Regions from separate parts of the Methylocystis borbori genome, predicted to be linked through region 2. Evidence: predicted binding sites of a transcription regulator. Region 2 holds the regulator's gene; each other region holds the start of a gene.
What was found. The regulator PhoB, encoded in region 2, activates phosphate uptake and scavenging genes when phosphate is short. The targets are predictions, from matches to a motif close to TGTCATNNANCTGTCAT.
Positions count from the first base shown of each region.

Region 1: a site for PhoB is predicted at 2,938-2,954, ahead of V3H18_RS01205 (YdcH family protein). Genes of this name have one in related genera too.
Region 3: a site for PhoB is predicted at 2,842-2,858, ahead of V3H18_RS10985 (pyruvate kinase). Genes of this name have one in related genera too.

Region 1 covers NZ_JAZHYN010000002.1:74,046-79,196, forward strand. The annotation lists gene V3H18_RS01190 (cation:proton antiporter) at 1-679, shown strand, start outside; gene V3H18_RS01195 (YdcH family protein) at 705-923, opposite strand; gene V3H18_RS01200 (protein adenylyltransferase SelO) at 1,023-2,444, opposite strand; gene V3H18_RS01205 (YdcH family protein) at 2,666-2,845, opposite strand; tRNA gene V3H18_RS01210 (tRNA-Val) at 3,108-3,182, shown strand; gene V3H18_RS01215 (hypothetical protein) at 3,249-3,842, opposite strand; gene V3H18_RS01220 (hypothetical protein) at 4,111-4,428, shown strand; gene V3H18_RS01225 (glycosyltransferase) at 4,808-5,151, shown strand, end outside.
Region 2 covers NZ_JAZHYN010000016.1:23,618-28,768, forward strand. The annotation lists gene argF (ornithine carbamoyltransferase) at 1-725, opposite strand, end outside; gene V3H18_RS07290 (aspartate aminotransferase family protein) at 725-1,921, opposite strand; gene V3H18_RS07295 (GcrA family cell cycle regulator) at 2,341-2,859, shown strand; gene phoB (phosphate regulon transcriptional regulator PhoB) at 3,006-3,752, opposite strand; gene phoU (phosphate signaling complex protein PhoU) at 3,749-4,465, opposite strand; gene pstB (phosphate ABC transporter ATP-binding protein PstB) at 4,489-5,151, opposite strand, start outside.
Region 3 covers NZ_JAZHYN010000030.1:30,289-35,439, forward strand. The annotation lists gene aspS (aspartate--tRNA ligase) at 1-1,306, shown strand, start outside; gene V3H18_RS10985 (pyruvate kinase) at 1,334-2,797, opposite strand; gene V3H18_RS10990 (50S ribosomal protein L25/general stress protein Ctc) at 3,026-3,685, shown strand; gene pth (aminoacyl-tRNA hydrolase) at 3,817-4,422, shown strand; gene V3H18_RS11000 (ComEA family DNA-binding protein) at 4,552-4,863, shown strand; RNA gene ssrA (transfer-messenger RNA) at 4,927-5,151, shown strand, end outside.

The sequences.
Region 1 (5,151 bases), on a different contig from region 2:
GGGCGTGGTCGTCGGCGCGCTTTGCGGCGGCGCCGCCATCATCGCCTCGCTGCCCACGACGGAACATCTCGTCGAAGCGGCCCTGACGACGATCGCCGCCTTCGGCTCCTTCCTCCTCGCCGAATATTTTCATGTCTCGGGCGTCTTGGCGACCGTGACCGCGGGGCTGATGATGGGCAATCTCGGCCTGCTGAGCGAGAGCGAGGGGGGCTATATCAGCCGCAGGGGCCGCGAATTTGTCCTGTCCTTTTGGGACTTTGCGGCCTTCCTCGCCAATTCCGTGGTGTTTCTGCTTATCGGCGTCGACGTGGCCTCGACGCCCTTCGCCGCTATTGGGCCCGGGCCGCTGGCGGCGGCGATCGCCATCGTTCTCGTGGCGCGCGCCATCACTGTCTATCCCTTGAGTTCGCTGTTTCTTCGGTCTCGCTGGAAGGTGTCCTTGCGCGAGCAGCATGTGCTGTGGTGGGGCGGGTTGCGGGGCGCCCTCGCGGCGGCGCTTGCGCTGTCGCTTCCGCTCGACCTGCCGCGGCGCGACGACATCGTCGCCCTTACATTCGGCGTCGTCGCCTTTTCGATTGTCGTGCAGGGACTGACGATGCCGCTGCTTTTGCGCGCGCTCGGATTCCTGCCGCGCCCCGCCGGCGCGCTTCCAAGCCAGGCGGACGAGGGCGCGCATTAGCCCTTTCTGATCGAAAGCGCGCGCGTCAGGCGATAATATCGGGCGTCAACTGGTCTTCGAGATAGACGATGCGGTCGCGTAGCAGCAGCTTGCGCTTTTTCAGCCGCTGGATCTGGAGCTGATCCACGGCGCCGACGGCGAGCAGCGCGTCTATGGCGGTCTCCAGATCGTGGTGCTCCAGGCGCAGCCTTTCGATTTCGGCGCGAATGGCGCTTTTTTCGATGTCGCTCGGATTGTCGTTCATAAACCGCCGCCCTCGAACGCAAAGACGCATTCGGGAATCATCCGCTCGCGGACGCGATTATCGCGCCGCGAAGAAGAAGCCTTCAACCACAATCGCCCGTTACAAACCAGCATAAGCGTCACGCATTTCGTCGATCGCCGCGATCTTCGCCTCAAGCGGCGCCCAATCGTCCCTCTCGGCGATCGCCGCCCAGAGCGCCTCGACTTCCTCGATCAACATCGAGCACGGCGCCTCGCGGCGAAAGTAAGGGTGGTCGAGCCGCGCCCGAATCGTCGTTTCATGGGCGGCGAAGGCGTCGCGCAGCGGCGCGAAAGCCTCCGTCTCGTAAAAAGGCGCGGAGGCGCTGCGCCGGGCCCGCTCGGCGCTCGCAAGGCCGCCGCGCCAGTCGAAGAAGGTTTGCTCGAATGGCGCGCGAGTCGCGAGTAGAAAGTCGAGGAGCGTCTTGGCCAGAGCCGCGTCGGCTTCCTCGCCCGCAGAGGCGAGGGCGAAGCGATCGAGCAGCGCGTTGCGAAAGGCCTGCTGAATCACATTCTGGAAATTGCCCAAAATCCTGTCAGCCGACTCCAAGCCGGTCAGATGCATCAGGCATTCCGCGAGACGCCACAGGTTCCAGCCCAACGCGCCTGGCTGGCGGCCGAAGGCGTAAAGGCCCGACTCGTCGAAATAGGCGGCGGTGAAGGTCGGATCATAGACGGGCGCGAAGCGCCACGGCCCATAGTCGAAGCTCTCGCCCGTCACATTGATGTTGTCGGAGTTCAAGACGCCATGCACGAAGCCCGCCGCCATATAGCCGGCGCCGAGCCTCGCGACCCGCGCGACGACCTCTTCGAGAAAGCGGATGGCGCGCTCTTGCGCGGGAAGGTCGGCGAGGTCGGGAAAATAATGGCGGCACACGTGGTCCAGCAGCCGATCGAGCGCCTCCTTATCGTCATGGAAGGCGAGGCGCTGAAACGTGCCGATGCGGATATGCGAATGCGACAGCCGCACCAACACGCTCGAACGCGTCGGCGACGGTTCGTCGCCGCGATAGAGCGCTTCGCCCGTCTCGATAAGGCTGAAAGTCTTGGAGGTATAGACGCCGAGCGCCTCGAGCATTTCCGTCGCAAGAATTTCGCGCACGCCGCCCTTGAGGGTCAGCCTTCCGTCGCCGCGCCGCGACCAGGGCGTCTGGCCGCTTCCCTTGGTGCCGAGGTCGAGCAGACGCCCGTCCTCAGCGTCGCGCAATTGCGCGAAGAGAAAGCCGCGCCCGTCGCCGAGATCTTGGTTGTAAACGCGAAATTGATGGCCGTGGTAGCGCAGCGCCAAAGGCTGGGCGAGGCCGTCGGGCAGGGGCGCGAAACGGCCGAAATGCTCGATCCATTCGGCGTCGCTCAAGGCGTCGAGCCCCACGCGCGCCGCCCACCGCTGATTGCGGTAGCGCAGCCTATGCTCGGGGAAACTCGCGGCGTCGACGCGGTCGAAGAAGGGGTCGCCAAGAGCCTCATGGAGCGTCTCGGCGCGGTAGCGGTCAGTCAGCGGCATCGGGCGTTTGTAACGCAAATCCCGCGCCGCGACGCGCGCGACGCAAAAAAATAGGCGGAGATCGCTCTCCGCCTGTGGCGCTGGGCAGGAAAACCCGTGATGGGAAGCGCTTAGGCAAGCTCCGAAAAAGTTACCAGACTTTTTCGATCAGAACTCGCTCCAGCTCTATGATCGGCGCGATTTCCTATCGATCGGAGGATTCCGTCGGATCGGAAAGCGCGCTAATGGCGCGTTTCGCTGATCGTCAGCTTGACTAATTCGTCCTTGATCTGCAGCTTTTTGCGCTTGAGCTCGATGATTTTCAGTTCATCGGCCGTGGGATGAAGCTGCTCCTGCTCGATTTCCTTTTTGAGCGCCTCGTGGCGGCGTTGGAGTTCGACGATATGGCCCTGTAAGGACATGCGAAACCTCCTTGTTTGCTCTCTCGACGAGCGAGCGCAATTTTTGATTTTGCCACAACGCCGCCGCTTCGCAAGACCGGAAATGGCGGATGCGTCATAAATCTTTTATGCGCGCGGCCTACAGCGTTCACGGATTCTCAATCCTTTGAGAGGCTTGGCGTATTACGCGATTCTCTTTGTCGCAGCGCGCCGACGCGTCGATGCGCTTGCGCGCCGCGATTTTCGCCAGTATAGACGGCGCTCCGGCCGCCCCGGCGGCTAAGGGCGCGTAGCTCAGCGGGAGAGCACTACGTTGACATCGTAGGGGTCACAGGTTCAATCCCTGTCGCGCCCACCATTGGCCACAGCGAGAAAAAGCCGCGTTTTTAGGGACAGGCTCGGCCGCTGGGCCTCAATTCCCCTCTCAGGCGTTCGCCGCTTCGTTCTTCCCAGTCTTGCGCTCCGCATCGGATTGAGCAGGCGAAATCTTTCGCGCCCATGTCAGGACAGCGCCGCCGATAGCGAGAAGAGCGACCCATATCCCGTTTGCGGTTTCGAGCTGCTTCTTTATGAATTCAAGCCACTCGCTGGCGCTTTCCGGCCAGCCCACCTCCACGCTGATCTTTTGCGTCAAGGTGCGGACGGTTCTTCTCACGTCCTTGCCTTGCAGCGGGATGAAGGCGTCGAATGTCAAGATGAGCGTTTGTTCGCCTGCGGCCTTGGGAGTGACTTTCCAAGACCAAGTCGTCAACTCGTCTTCTGAAACCGCCTGCTCCTGCGGGCCGGCAGGGGAAATATCGAACGCGCTGCCGCCAGAAAGCGTCGCAGCCACCCTGTCGGAAACTTTTAAGGGGACCACGGTCGGCGTTCCCAAATGATCGACTTCGCGCGCCAGCGTCTCCTTTGGCATTTTGGCTGAGAGCTTGGCGACGATCTCCAGGTCTTTGCCGAGACGAGCCCTCGGGGGCGAGTTAAAGGCGACATTGGCGTCTACCAGACGGCGGATCGCTTCGTCCACAAGCTTGAGGGGCGAGGCGAGGGACGGAGCTGGCTCCGCCGTAATCTCCCGGCTTTCGGCGACCTCCGAAGGCGCGGAAGGAAGGGGCGCCGCGGCTTCCCTCGGCGCCGTTCTGCTGCGGCGATGCCAACCATGGTGGGCGCGCCCGCTGGCGACCGCGGGTTCTTCTCCAGAAGGCTCCGTTGATCGATCTTGCTTCGCCGAGGCGCGCTTCGTTCCCCGACTTTTGGCCGCCTCCGCCTTTATGGCGCGCGGATTCCATTTCTCTATGGCCTTTTCTATCGGCGCCGCGGCTTCCGTTGGGCTCGCCGCAATCATCGGCGCCGTGGGCGCGGCCTTAGGCGTCGCGGAGGTCTCGACCATCGCCGACGTCTTGAAAGGCGGGGGGGCCGCCTTTTCCTCCTCCACCGTCGGAGCGGCGGTTTCCGCTGATGTCTCCTCAGCCGTCGTCTCTGCAGGCTCCCCCACAAGCGTCGCCGCCGGCTCGCTCGGCGTCGATGCGTCGACCCGCGAGGCCGAGGGTTTTTCTTCAACCGCCGCCGGCGGCGCTTTAACGGCGTGGAGATTGGACGACAGGAACGAGTAGGCTAACCCTCCGGCGCCGAGAAGGAAAAGGCCGCCGCCAAGGGTAAGGAGGATTTTCTTTAGGGCTGTATCGCCAAATTTCGCACGCCAACTCATTTTGAAAATCTTTGGATGAGTTAATTAAAACAGCATGCGCCTGTTTAAGGGCGCTGTAAAGAGCCGCTTATGGCGACGCGTTGCGTTAGCCGGTATGTTGCGCGCTTCCACCCCCAGGATAGTGCAGGCGGGAAAGTTTACGGAAAAAGCGCTGCTGAGCGCGGAGGACCGCCGTCTTGCCCGTCTAAACACGACGCCCACGATCCGATTGCGGGGGACTTGCGCTTTGCGCGGCGGCTACAGTAGATGAGCCGATTCATTGCGCGAAACCTAAGGGGATGTGAATGCGTTGCGCCGTTCTTATGCCAAATATTTGGCGCGGCGGAATACTCAATTTCGGCGTGCTGATAAGCAATATTATTTCAGAAATTGAATTTGACGGCCGTTCGACGGAAGTGAGCTTCTGCGTGCCGAACGGATATAACCTCGATTTGATCGTGGGGCTCAACGATTCCGTTAACGTCATAACCTTCGATCACGCGCCCTATAAGGCGGATTTCGCTTTCAGGACGTTCGTGCAGAATAAAGCCGCCCCCTCGCTGAAAGATGTCCATGGAGTGGGGTCTTTGAACGACATGACCTATCCGCGCGCTTCGGGCGGCGCGCTGGATATTGTTTTAGCGGATGT
Region 2 (5,151 bases):
AACTCTTCGTCGGCGTCGCCCATCGACACCCAGCAGTCGGTAATGACGGCGTCCGCGCCCGCGACCGCCTCATAGGCGTCGCGCATGAGATTGACCGCCGCGCCATTGGCCTTCGCCCAGGCGACGATCTCCGCCGATGGCGCAAGCTCGGCCGGCGTCGCGACATTGATGGTGAATCCGAGCCGCGCCGCCGCGTGAATCCAGCTCGCAAGCACATTATTGGCGTCGCCGCTCCAGGCGACCGTGCGGCCCTCGATCGGCCCGAGGCGCTCCTCGAAGGTCAGCACATCCGCCATCACCTGGCAGGGATGCGAGAATTTGGTGAGGCCGTTGATGACGGGGATCGTCGCGTAACGCCCGAGATCGACAAGATCGTCATGCGAGAGAATGCGGATCATGATCGCGTCGAGGAAGCGCGACAGGACGCGCGCCGTGTCGGCGATGGTCTCGCCGCGCCCGAGCTGCATTTCGGCGCCCGTCAGCATGATGGTCTCGCCGCCAAGATCGCGCATGGCGACGTCGAAAGAGACTCGCGTGCGGGTCGAAGGCTTGTCGAACACCATGCCGAGATATTTGCCCGCGAGCGGGCGCTCTTGCGGCTCGACGCCTTTGACGCGGCGCGCCTTCAGGGATCTGGCGATCTCCAGAATGCGGCGCAGCTCTTCGCCGGAATGATCGGAGAGATCGAGAAAGGAGCGCGGACGCGTCACCGAATGCGCGGTCATCACGCCGCTCCCACTTTCTCGGCCGGGGCGGCGAGGCGCGCGCAAGCGGCCGAGAGCCGGGACACGGCCTCGGCGATGTCGGCTTCGTCGATGATGAGCGGCGGCAGCAGGCGCACGACATTGTCGCCGGCGAGCACGGTCAAGAGCCCCTGCGCGCGGGCGGCCGCCGCGAAATCGCCGTTGGGGATGCGCGTCTTGAGCCCGAACATCAAGCCTTCGCCGCGCACCTCCTCGATGATCGCCGGATAGCGGTCTTCAAGCTCGGCGAGCCTTTGCCGCAACAGCGCGCCAAGGCGCGCGACGCGCGCGAGGAAGCCCTCGCCCAGCACGATGTCGAGCACCGCCGCGCCGACCGACGCCGCCAGCGGATTGCCGCCGAAAGTGGAGCCATGCGCGCCGAGCGTCATCCCCTTGGCCGCTTCGCGCGTCGAAAGACAGGCGCCGATCGGAAAGCCGCCGCCAAGTCCCTTGGCGAGCGCGGCGATGTCGGGCGCGACGCCAGCATGTTCGCAGGCGAGGAATGTGCCGGCGCGGCCGACGCCGCATTGAACCTCGTCGAAAACGAGCAGCAGGCCGCGCGCGTCGCAGAGCGCGCGCAACTTCGTCAGAAAGGCGGCGGAAAAGACGCGCAAGCCGCCTTCGCCCTGGATCGGCTCCAGCAGGACGCCCGCCGTTTCATTCGTGATCGCGGCTTCGACCGCCTCGAAGTCGCCGAAGGGAACCTGGTCGAAGCCCTCGAGCGGCGGACCGAAGCCTTCGAGATATTTGGCGTTGCCGCCGGCGGCGATGGTCGCAAGCGTGCGGCCGTGAAAGGCGCCCTCGAAGGTGATCAGCCGATAGCGCTCGGGCTGGCCGTTCGCCGCATGATATTTCCGCGCGGTCTTGATCGCGCATTCCACGGCCTCGGCGCCGGAATTAACGAAGAAGACAAGATCGGCGAATGTCGCCGTGCAGAGACGCTCGGCGAGACGCTCCGCCTGAGGGATGCGATAGAGATTGGAGACGTGCCAGGGGGACTCGGCGGCGCGCTTCAAAGCCTCGACGAGATGCGGATGATTATGGCCGAGCGACAGCACGGCGACTCCCGCGCCGAAATCGAGATAGCGGTCGCCGTTCTCGGCGGTCAGCCACGCGCCTTCTCCGCGCGTGAAGGCGAGATCGGCCCGCGCATAGGTCGGAAACAGCGCTGACGTCAAAAGTCCTGCTCCATCAGGCCCGCCGCCGCAGGGGCCAGAAAAACAAAGCGCCGCCTTTTTAGGGCGGCAGTTCAAGACGGGATTTTAAGCTTGCGGCGCGGCGCGGTCAAATCCATGGCGGGCCGTGGTTTGTCGGCGGCGAACCGCGGCGGCAAGCGAGGCTTTGGAGAAGATAAAAATGAGTCTCATGGGCGCCGCCCACAGCGAAAGACTGTTGAGAACCCCCTCTTGCGCTTGCCAGCGGGACTCTCGCGTGATTCAAAATAAATCCATGAGTTTTTAGTGAGCGCCCGCGGCGTGGGTTGGGGCGCGTTCTCTCGAGTGTTGATGCGCGTTTCATCGCCGCTGCGCCTAAACGCCAGCGCTGCGGTCGGGGAAAGACTCCGATCCGCGCTCGACCCGATGGAGGGGAGAATCCAATGTCATGGACCGACGAACGCGTCGAACTGCTGCGCAAACTGTGGACCGACGGCTTGAGCGCAAGCCAGGTGGCCGCTGAACTTGGACCCGGCATCACGCGCAACGCCGTGATCGGCAAGATTCATCGCCTGGGACTCGCCGAGCGGGCGAAGACGGCGGCGGCGCCACGGCCGCGCGCGGCCAAACCGCCGCGTCAGAACCAGGCGCGCATGAACGGCGCGCCCACGCATGGCAATCTCGCTTTGGCCTTCGCGCCGCACGCCCTCGCCGCGCCCCGCGTTGCGCGGGAGGAGGAAGTGGTCATCCCCATTTCGGAGCGCGTGACGCTGATGGAGCTGCGCGAGTCCATGTGCCGCTGGCCGATGGGCGATCCGACGACGCCGGAATTTCGTTTCTGCGGCGGCAAGGCGACGGTCGGCGGCGGACCCTACTGCGGCTATCATGCGCGGGTCGCCTATCAGCCGGCGCAGGACAGACGCCGCGCGCGCGATCAATTGCGGGCGCAACGCTACGCGTGATGCGCGGCGCGTCGCGCCGTCTACGCGCGAACGGCTCGGCGGCGTTCGCGATGCGTAACGAACGTCATGGATGTCGCTCAGGATTTCCGCTCGGGACTGCGCCTCGGCGGGAATGACGCCAAGCGCATGGATCAATCAGATCCGTATCAGTCGTGTCCGAAAGTCTCGTCGAAGGAATAGCCGGCGCCGCGCACGGTGCGGATCGGATCCTTTTCGCGGCCGCGGATCAGCGCCTTGCGGAGCCGGCCGACATGCACGTCGACCGTGCGCTCGTCGATCTCCGCCGACATGCCCCAGACGCTGTCGAGAAGCTGCGCGCGGGTGAAGACGCGGCCGGGCTTCTCCATGAAATATTCGAGCAGCCGGAATTCGGTCGGGCCGAGATGGATTTCACGCCCGCCGCGCCGCACGCGGCGCGTGTCGCGGTCGAGGTCAATGTCGCCGAGCGTGAGCTTAGACGCGACGCGCTCGGGACGGGCGCGACGCAGCAGCGCCCGCACCCGCGCCATGAGCTCTGGCGTCGAGAAGGGCTTGACGACGTAATCGTCGGCTCCGACCGAGAGGCCGCGCACGCGCTCCCCTTCCTCGCCGCGAGCGGTGAGCATGATCACCGGCATGTCCCTCGCGCTGTCGCGCGCGCGCAGGCGCCGGCAAATCTCCAGGCCGGAGACGCCCGGCAGCATCCAGTCCAGAATAACAAGATCGGGCGGCGACTCGGCGAGCCGCAGCTCCGCTTCGTCGCCATTGTCGACATGCTCGACCTGATAGCCTTCCGCCTCCAAATTATAGACCAGCAGCGTCGCGAGCGAGGTCTCGTCCTCGACGAGGAGAATGCGCGGCGCGCGATCGCCTTTCCCGTTCCGCTGAAGGACTGCGGAAGTCGTTTCGTTCATTGCGCCGCCTCGTCCTTGACCCCGAAGTCAGGTGCGCGCGATTTGGGCCGCTCCACCGGCATCGCCTCTCCGGTGACGAGATAGACGACAGTCTCGGAAATATTCGTGGTGTGGTCGCCGATCCGCTCGAGATTTTTCGAGCAGAACAGAAGATGCGTGCAAAAGGAGATGTTGCGCGGGTCCTCCATCATGAAGGTGAGGAGGTCGCGAAACACCGAATCCTCGAGCGCGTCGAGATCGGTGTCGTTTTCCCAGACCGCGCGCGCCCGCTCGGTGTCGCGCAGCGCATAGGCGTCGAGCGCGTCCTTCAATTGCATGGCGGCGATTTCGTGCATCGACTTGAGGCCGACGATGGCGCGCGGCACGCGCGCCTCCGAGGCGATCTTCAGCGTGCGTTTGGCGATGTTCTTGGCGAGATCGCCGACCCGCTCTATGTCGCCGGAGATGCGGATCGCGGCGATGCATTCGCGCAGATCCACCGCGAGCGGCTGGCGCCGCGCGATGGTGAGAATGGCGTTCTCCTCGATCTCGCGCTGCAGCGCGTCGAGCCGCGGGTCGCTGGAGACGACGCGATGGGCGAGATCGATGTCGAAGGCCGACAGCGCGTCCATGGCCTCGGCCAGCATCTTCTCCGCGACGCCGCCCATTTCGGCGATGCGCCGGCCGAGGGCTTCGAGGTCACGGTCATAGGATTTGACGATATGGTCGCTCATGAGCGCCGTCCTTGGATCGCTGGTTAGCCGAAACGGCCGGTGATATAGTCGAGCGTGCGCTTTTCTTGCGGCTTGTTGAACACGTCGTCGGTCTCACCGAATTCGACAAGCTCGCCGAGATACATGAAAGCGGTATAGTCGGAGACGCGCACCGCCTGCTGCATGTTGTGCGTGACGATCGCGATGGTGTAGCGGGAAGACAATTCGTCGATCAGCTCCTCGACCTTCGCCGTCGAGATCGGATCGAGCGCAGAACACGGTTCATCGAACAGAATAATCTCAGGCTGCACCGCCACGCTGCGGGCGATGCACAGGCGCTGTTGCTGGCCGCCGGAAAGACCGAGTCCGCTGGTCTGGAGCTTGTCCTTCACCTCATCCCACAAGGCGGCGCCGCGCAGCGCGGCCTCGACGCGGGCGTCCATGTCGGCGCGCGGCAGCTTCTCGTAGAGCCGGATGCCGAAAGCGATGTTTTCGTAGATCGACATCGGAAAGGGCGTCGGCTTTTGAAAGATCATGCCCACCCGGGAGCGCAACGCGTTGAGGTCGATCGCCGGATCGAGAATATTTTCGCCGTCGAGCAGCACCTCGCCTTCGGCGCGCTGGCCGGGATAGAGATCGTACATGCGGTTCAGGACGCGCAGCAGCGTGGACTTGCCGCAGCCCGACGGGCCGATGAAAGACGTCAC
Region 3 (5,151 bases), on a different contig from region 2:
GGCGGGCTTTTTCGAATTCCAGACGCCGATCCTGACCGCCTCCTCGCCCGAGGGCGCGCGCGACTTTCTCGTGCCCTCGCGCCTGCATCCGGGCAAATTCTACGCGCTGCCGCAGGCGCCCCAGCAATTCAAGCAGCTCCTCATGGTCGCGGGCTTCGACCGCTATTTCCAGATCGCGCCCTGCTTTCGCGACGAGGACGCGCGCGCCGACCGCTCGCCCGGCGAATTCTATCAGCTCGACGTCGAGATGAGCTTCGTCACGCAGGAAGACGTGTTCGAGGCGATGGAGCCGGTGCTGCGCGGCGTCTTCGAGGAATTCTCGGGCGGGCGCGCCGTGACGCAAAAATTTTCGCGCATTCCCTTCCGCGAGGCGATGCTGAAATATGGCTCCGACAAGCCGGATTTGCGCAATCCGCTGATCATCGCCGACATCACCGAAGAATTCGCGCGCGAGGACGTCAGCTTCAAGGCGTTCAAGGGCAAGACCGTGCGCGCGATCCCGGCGCCGGGCGCCGCCGCGCAGCCGCGCAGCTTTTTCGACAAATTGAACGATTGGGCGCGAAGCGAAGGCGCGCCGGGCCTCGGCTATGTCATCTTCGAGGAGGAAAGCGGCGCGCTGATCGGCAAAGGTCCGATCGCGAAATTCATCCCGGCGGAAGCGCAGGCGGCGATCGGGGCCAAGGCCGGCGTGAAAGCGGGCGACGCGGTCTTCTTCTCGGCCGGCGAAGAAACGGCGGCGGCGAAACTCGCGGGCGCGGCGCGCATCCGCATCGGCAATGAGCTCGGCCTCTCCAAAACCGACGTTTTCGAATTTTGCTGGATCGTCGATTTCCCGATGTATGAGTGGAACGAGGAAGATAAGAAGATCGACTTCTCGCATAATCCCTTCTCTATGCCGCAAGGGGGCATGGAGGCGCTGGAGAACCAAGACCCGCTCACGATCCTCGCCTATCAATATGACATCGTCTGCAATGGCGTGGAGCTGTCGTCTGGCGCGATCCGCAACCATCGTCCCGACATTATGAAGAAGGCGTTCGAGATCGCCGGCTATGGCGAGGAGACGCTTATCGAGAAATTCGGCGGCATGTATCGCGCCTTCCAATATGGCGCGCCGCCGCATGGCGGCATCGCCCCTGGCGTCGACCGCATCGTCATGCTGCTCGCGGGCGAGGAGAATTTGCGCGAAGTGACGCTCTTCCCGATGAATCAGCGCGCCGAGGATTTGCTCATGGGCGCGCCGTCGGAAGCGACGATGAAGCAATTGCGCGAACTGCACATCAGGCTGAATCTGCCGGAGAAGGGATAAAACGATCCCGACCGGATAATTTGACGCCTATCTCCAGGCCTGCAGCTTTGCGAGCCGGGCGAATTTCTTCGACTGGTGGCGTTCCATCCGCGTGATGACGTCGCGCAAGAAACGCACGCCTTGCGGCAGATAATCGCCCTTGTTGAGCATGACGCAGTCGGCGCGTTGCGCCATCGCGGCGTCGGTGGTCTCGGGCCGGCTGGCCACGCCTTCATGGACGAGCTGGTCGAGAACCTGCGTCGCCCAGATGACAGGGACATGCGCGGCCTCGCAGAGCCACAGGATTTCTTCCTGCATCTCGGACAGGCGCGCGAAGCCGACCTCGACCGCAAGATCGCCGCGCGCGATCATCACCGCCGTCGGATGGCGCGCCGCCGACTGAACGATCAGGCGGGGGAGATTGCGGATGGCGAGCGGCGTTTCGATCTTCAGGACAAGCGCTTGCGGAGGCTTTTCGCTGCGCCGCGCGGCGAGTTCGGCCTGCAGCAGAACGATGTCGTCGACCCGCTGAACGAAGGAAAAGCCGACGATGTCCGCCGCGCGCGCGACCAGGTCGAGATCGGCGAGATCCTTGGGCGTAAGCGGCGGAAGTTCGAGGTCGATGGAGGGGAGGTTGACGCCTTTGTCCGGCTTGAACCGCATGCCTTTCGCCCGCGCCGCAACGATTTCGATCTCCGCGCCCTCGTCATTCACGGCGACGATCCGGCCCACGGCCTTGCCGTCGTCGAAAGAGATCTCCGCGCCCGGGCGCAGCTGCGAAATGACCTGCGGAAAATTCAGTGAAAAGGCGATGGGGCCGCTGCGCCGGTCGAGGCGGGCGACAAGATGCGGGCGCTCTCCCGGATGCAGGCGGTATTTCTCCGGCGCCCGCACGGCCTCTATCCGCAGCTTCGGCCCCGCAATGTCCATCAGAACCCGGCAGGGCCGGCCGAGACGCCGCGAGGCGGCGCGGACATTGTCGATCATATGCGTCCATGCCGCGGCGTCGTCATGGGCGCAATTGATGCGGGCGCAATCCATGCCGGCGTCGATCAGCGCCGCGACGAGGCTCGCGTCGGCCGCGGCTTCGCTCGGCAGCGTCGCCATGATGCGCGCCTGGCGCGCGCCCTCGCAGTCGCCGAAGATTTGGTCGCAGGCGCGGATCAACGCATCCTCCCCCGCGCGCATCGCTTCGCGCGGCGGATAGTCCGCTTCTTCGCCGCAAAGTCTGCGCAGGGTCGCGAGCAACGCGTCGAGCGCCGTCATGACATCCGCTTCGCTGCGGCCGAGCGAGGAGAGGCCGTAAGCGGAAAGGCGCAGTTGCAGCAGGGTCAAATCATGGCTGCGGAGCGCGAGATAATGGGCGAGATTGCGCGCCCCCGCGCTCGTCGCCTCCCAATCCAGAAGGCGCGTCTCGCCTTCGCGCGCCACGGCGTCGCGCAGCGCGGCGACCTCGTCTCGAATTTGGCGCAGCTCAAGCGTCGCGTCGGCGGCTTTCAGGCCCTCGTCCATATCTGTCGCATATCTTGCCATGAGCGCCACCTGCGCCGAGCAAGATGACGGATTTATTACGAGGCGCCCCGCGCGTGGCGTAACGGACCGGCGGCCAGGTTTTTAGGGACGCGCTAGGCCCCCGCCTTGCCACGCCCCGCGCCCTTCCCTATAAACCCGCCGGCGCCTGCGTTTCCGACACCCCTGGAGGCGAAGCGGCGCTTTTTCTTTTGACTAAAGGACACCGACATGGCCGAGACCAAAAAGCTCGCGGCCACGGTGCGCAGCGGGACAGGCAAGGGGGCCGCCCGCAGCGTTCGCCGTGAGGGCCGCATTCCAGCAGTATTATATGGCGGCGGCGAAGCGCCGCAGCCGCTCTCGCTGGACAAAAAGAACGTCACCCAGCTCATCTTCGCTGGCCATTTCCTCACGACGATCTTCGAACTCGACATCGAGGGCAAGAAGGAGCGCGCCATCCCGCGCGACTATCAGCTCGACGTCGTTAAGGACACGCCGCTCCATGTCGATTTCCTGCGGCTGAAGCCGGGCTCGCGCCTGCGCGTCAACGTGCCAGTGCATTTCGTTAATCACGACGCCTCGCCCGGCCTGAAGCGCGGCGGCTCGCTCAACATCGTCTTTCATACGATCGAGATGCTGGTCCCGGCGGATAATATTCCCGAGGCCGTCACCGCCGATCTGACGGGCCTCGACTTCAACGATTCGCTGCAGATTTCGGCGATCCCGCTGCCGGAAGGCTGCAGGCCGACGAACCCCGAGAAGAATTTCACCGTCGCGAGCCTGACGCCGCCGGCCGGGGCCGGCGCCGAAGAGGCGCCTGCCGCAGCCGCCGCGCCAGCGAAGGCCGCCCCGGCCAAGGCCGCTCCGGCGAAGGAAGAGAAGAAGAAATAGCCCCCTGTCCCTCTCCCGCAGCGCTTCGCTCGCGGGAGAGGGAAGGCTAACGGTCGGCGCTCTCGCGACGCGCCGACGCAGCGCCGGTTCTACTCCCTCTCCTGGGCGGCGGGAGAGGGTTGAGGTCTTTCATGCTGCTCCTTGTCGGCCTCGGCAATCCCGGACGCGCCTACGCCAGGAACCGTCACAATATCGGCTTCATGGCGCTCGAAGCCATCGCCAAGCGCCACGGCTTTCCGCAGGCGCGGGCGCGCTTTCAGGGCCTTCTCAGCGAAGGGACGATCGCCGGCGCGCGCGTCCTGCTGCTCGCGCCGCAGACCTATATGAACGAGAGCGGCCGTTCGGTTGGCGAGGCCGCGCGCTTTCACAAGATCGGCCTCGACGAGATCGTTGTCATGCATGACGAACTCGACCTCGCGCCGGCCAAATGCCGCATCAAGACCGGCGGCGGCGTCGCCGGCCATAATGGCCTGCGCTCCATCACCGCCCATATCGGCAATGACTATAAGCGTGTGCGGCTCGGCATCGGCCATCCCGGCGACAAGGCGCTGGTGCATTCCTATGTGCTGAGCGATTTCGCCAAGAGCGAGGAGCCCTGGGTTTCAGCGCTGTGCGAGGCGCTCGCGGACAACGCCGCGCTCCTCGTCAGGGGCGACGACGCCGGCTTGCAAAACAGACTGCATCTCGCGCTTCAGGCCAAGGGCTTCGACGCCGTAAAGCGCGTCGGCGAGGCGTGAATTTCTCCTAAACCATGGATGAACAAAGGTTTCAGCGCTGATTCAGGGCGGCTATGCGAAAGTCGGCGCGTTGATCGGGACTGGCCAGAAAGCCGGTCCCGATAGGGGGCCTAGCCCAGGAGTCCATCCATGATCCGCACAGCCATTTTCGCCGCCGCCCTTCTCGCCGTCGCGCCCGCCTTGGCGCAGGCCGCGCCGGTCGGCAAACATCACGCGCCGTCGACGGCGACGCATATTCATCACGCAAAAGCCGAGGCGCGCGTCGATATCAATACGGCGACCGTCGAGCAGCTCATGTCCGTCAAGGGGCTGAGCAAGACCCAGGCCGAATCGATCGTCCAGGGCCGTCCGTTCAAAAACGTCGAGGAACTCACGGCGGCCAATATCCTGCCCGCCGACGTCTTCGCCATGGTTAAGGATCGACTGACGGTCACGAAATAATCGGCCACGCCGTCTTGAGTTAACGCCCGCCGCCTCGGCGGGCGTTTTCGTTTGCGGCGCGCGCCCCTTTCCCAAAGCGGCGCAAGCGCCTATATTCGAAACGCCGCCGCTTGCGACGGCTATGGCGATAAACGGACACCGCAATAAACCATTCGGACCCGGGGGCGGTACCCGGCGCCTCCACCCAAGCCCGTCGGAGACGGCGGGTTTCGGCGGGGGCGAAATAGGATCGACGAGGGCGTAAAGGGTGATTTTTCGCTCGGCATGATACCGCCGTTATCGGGTCAA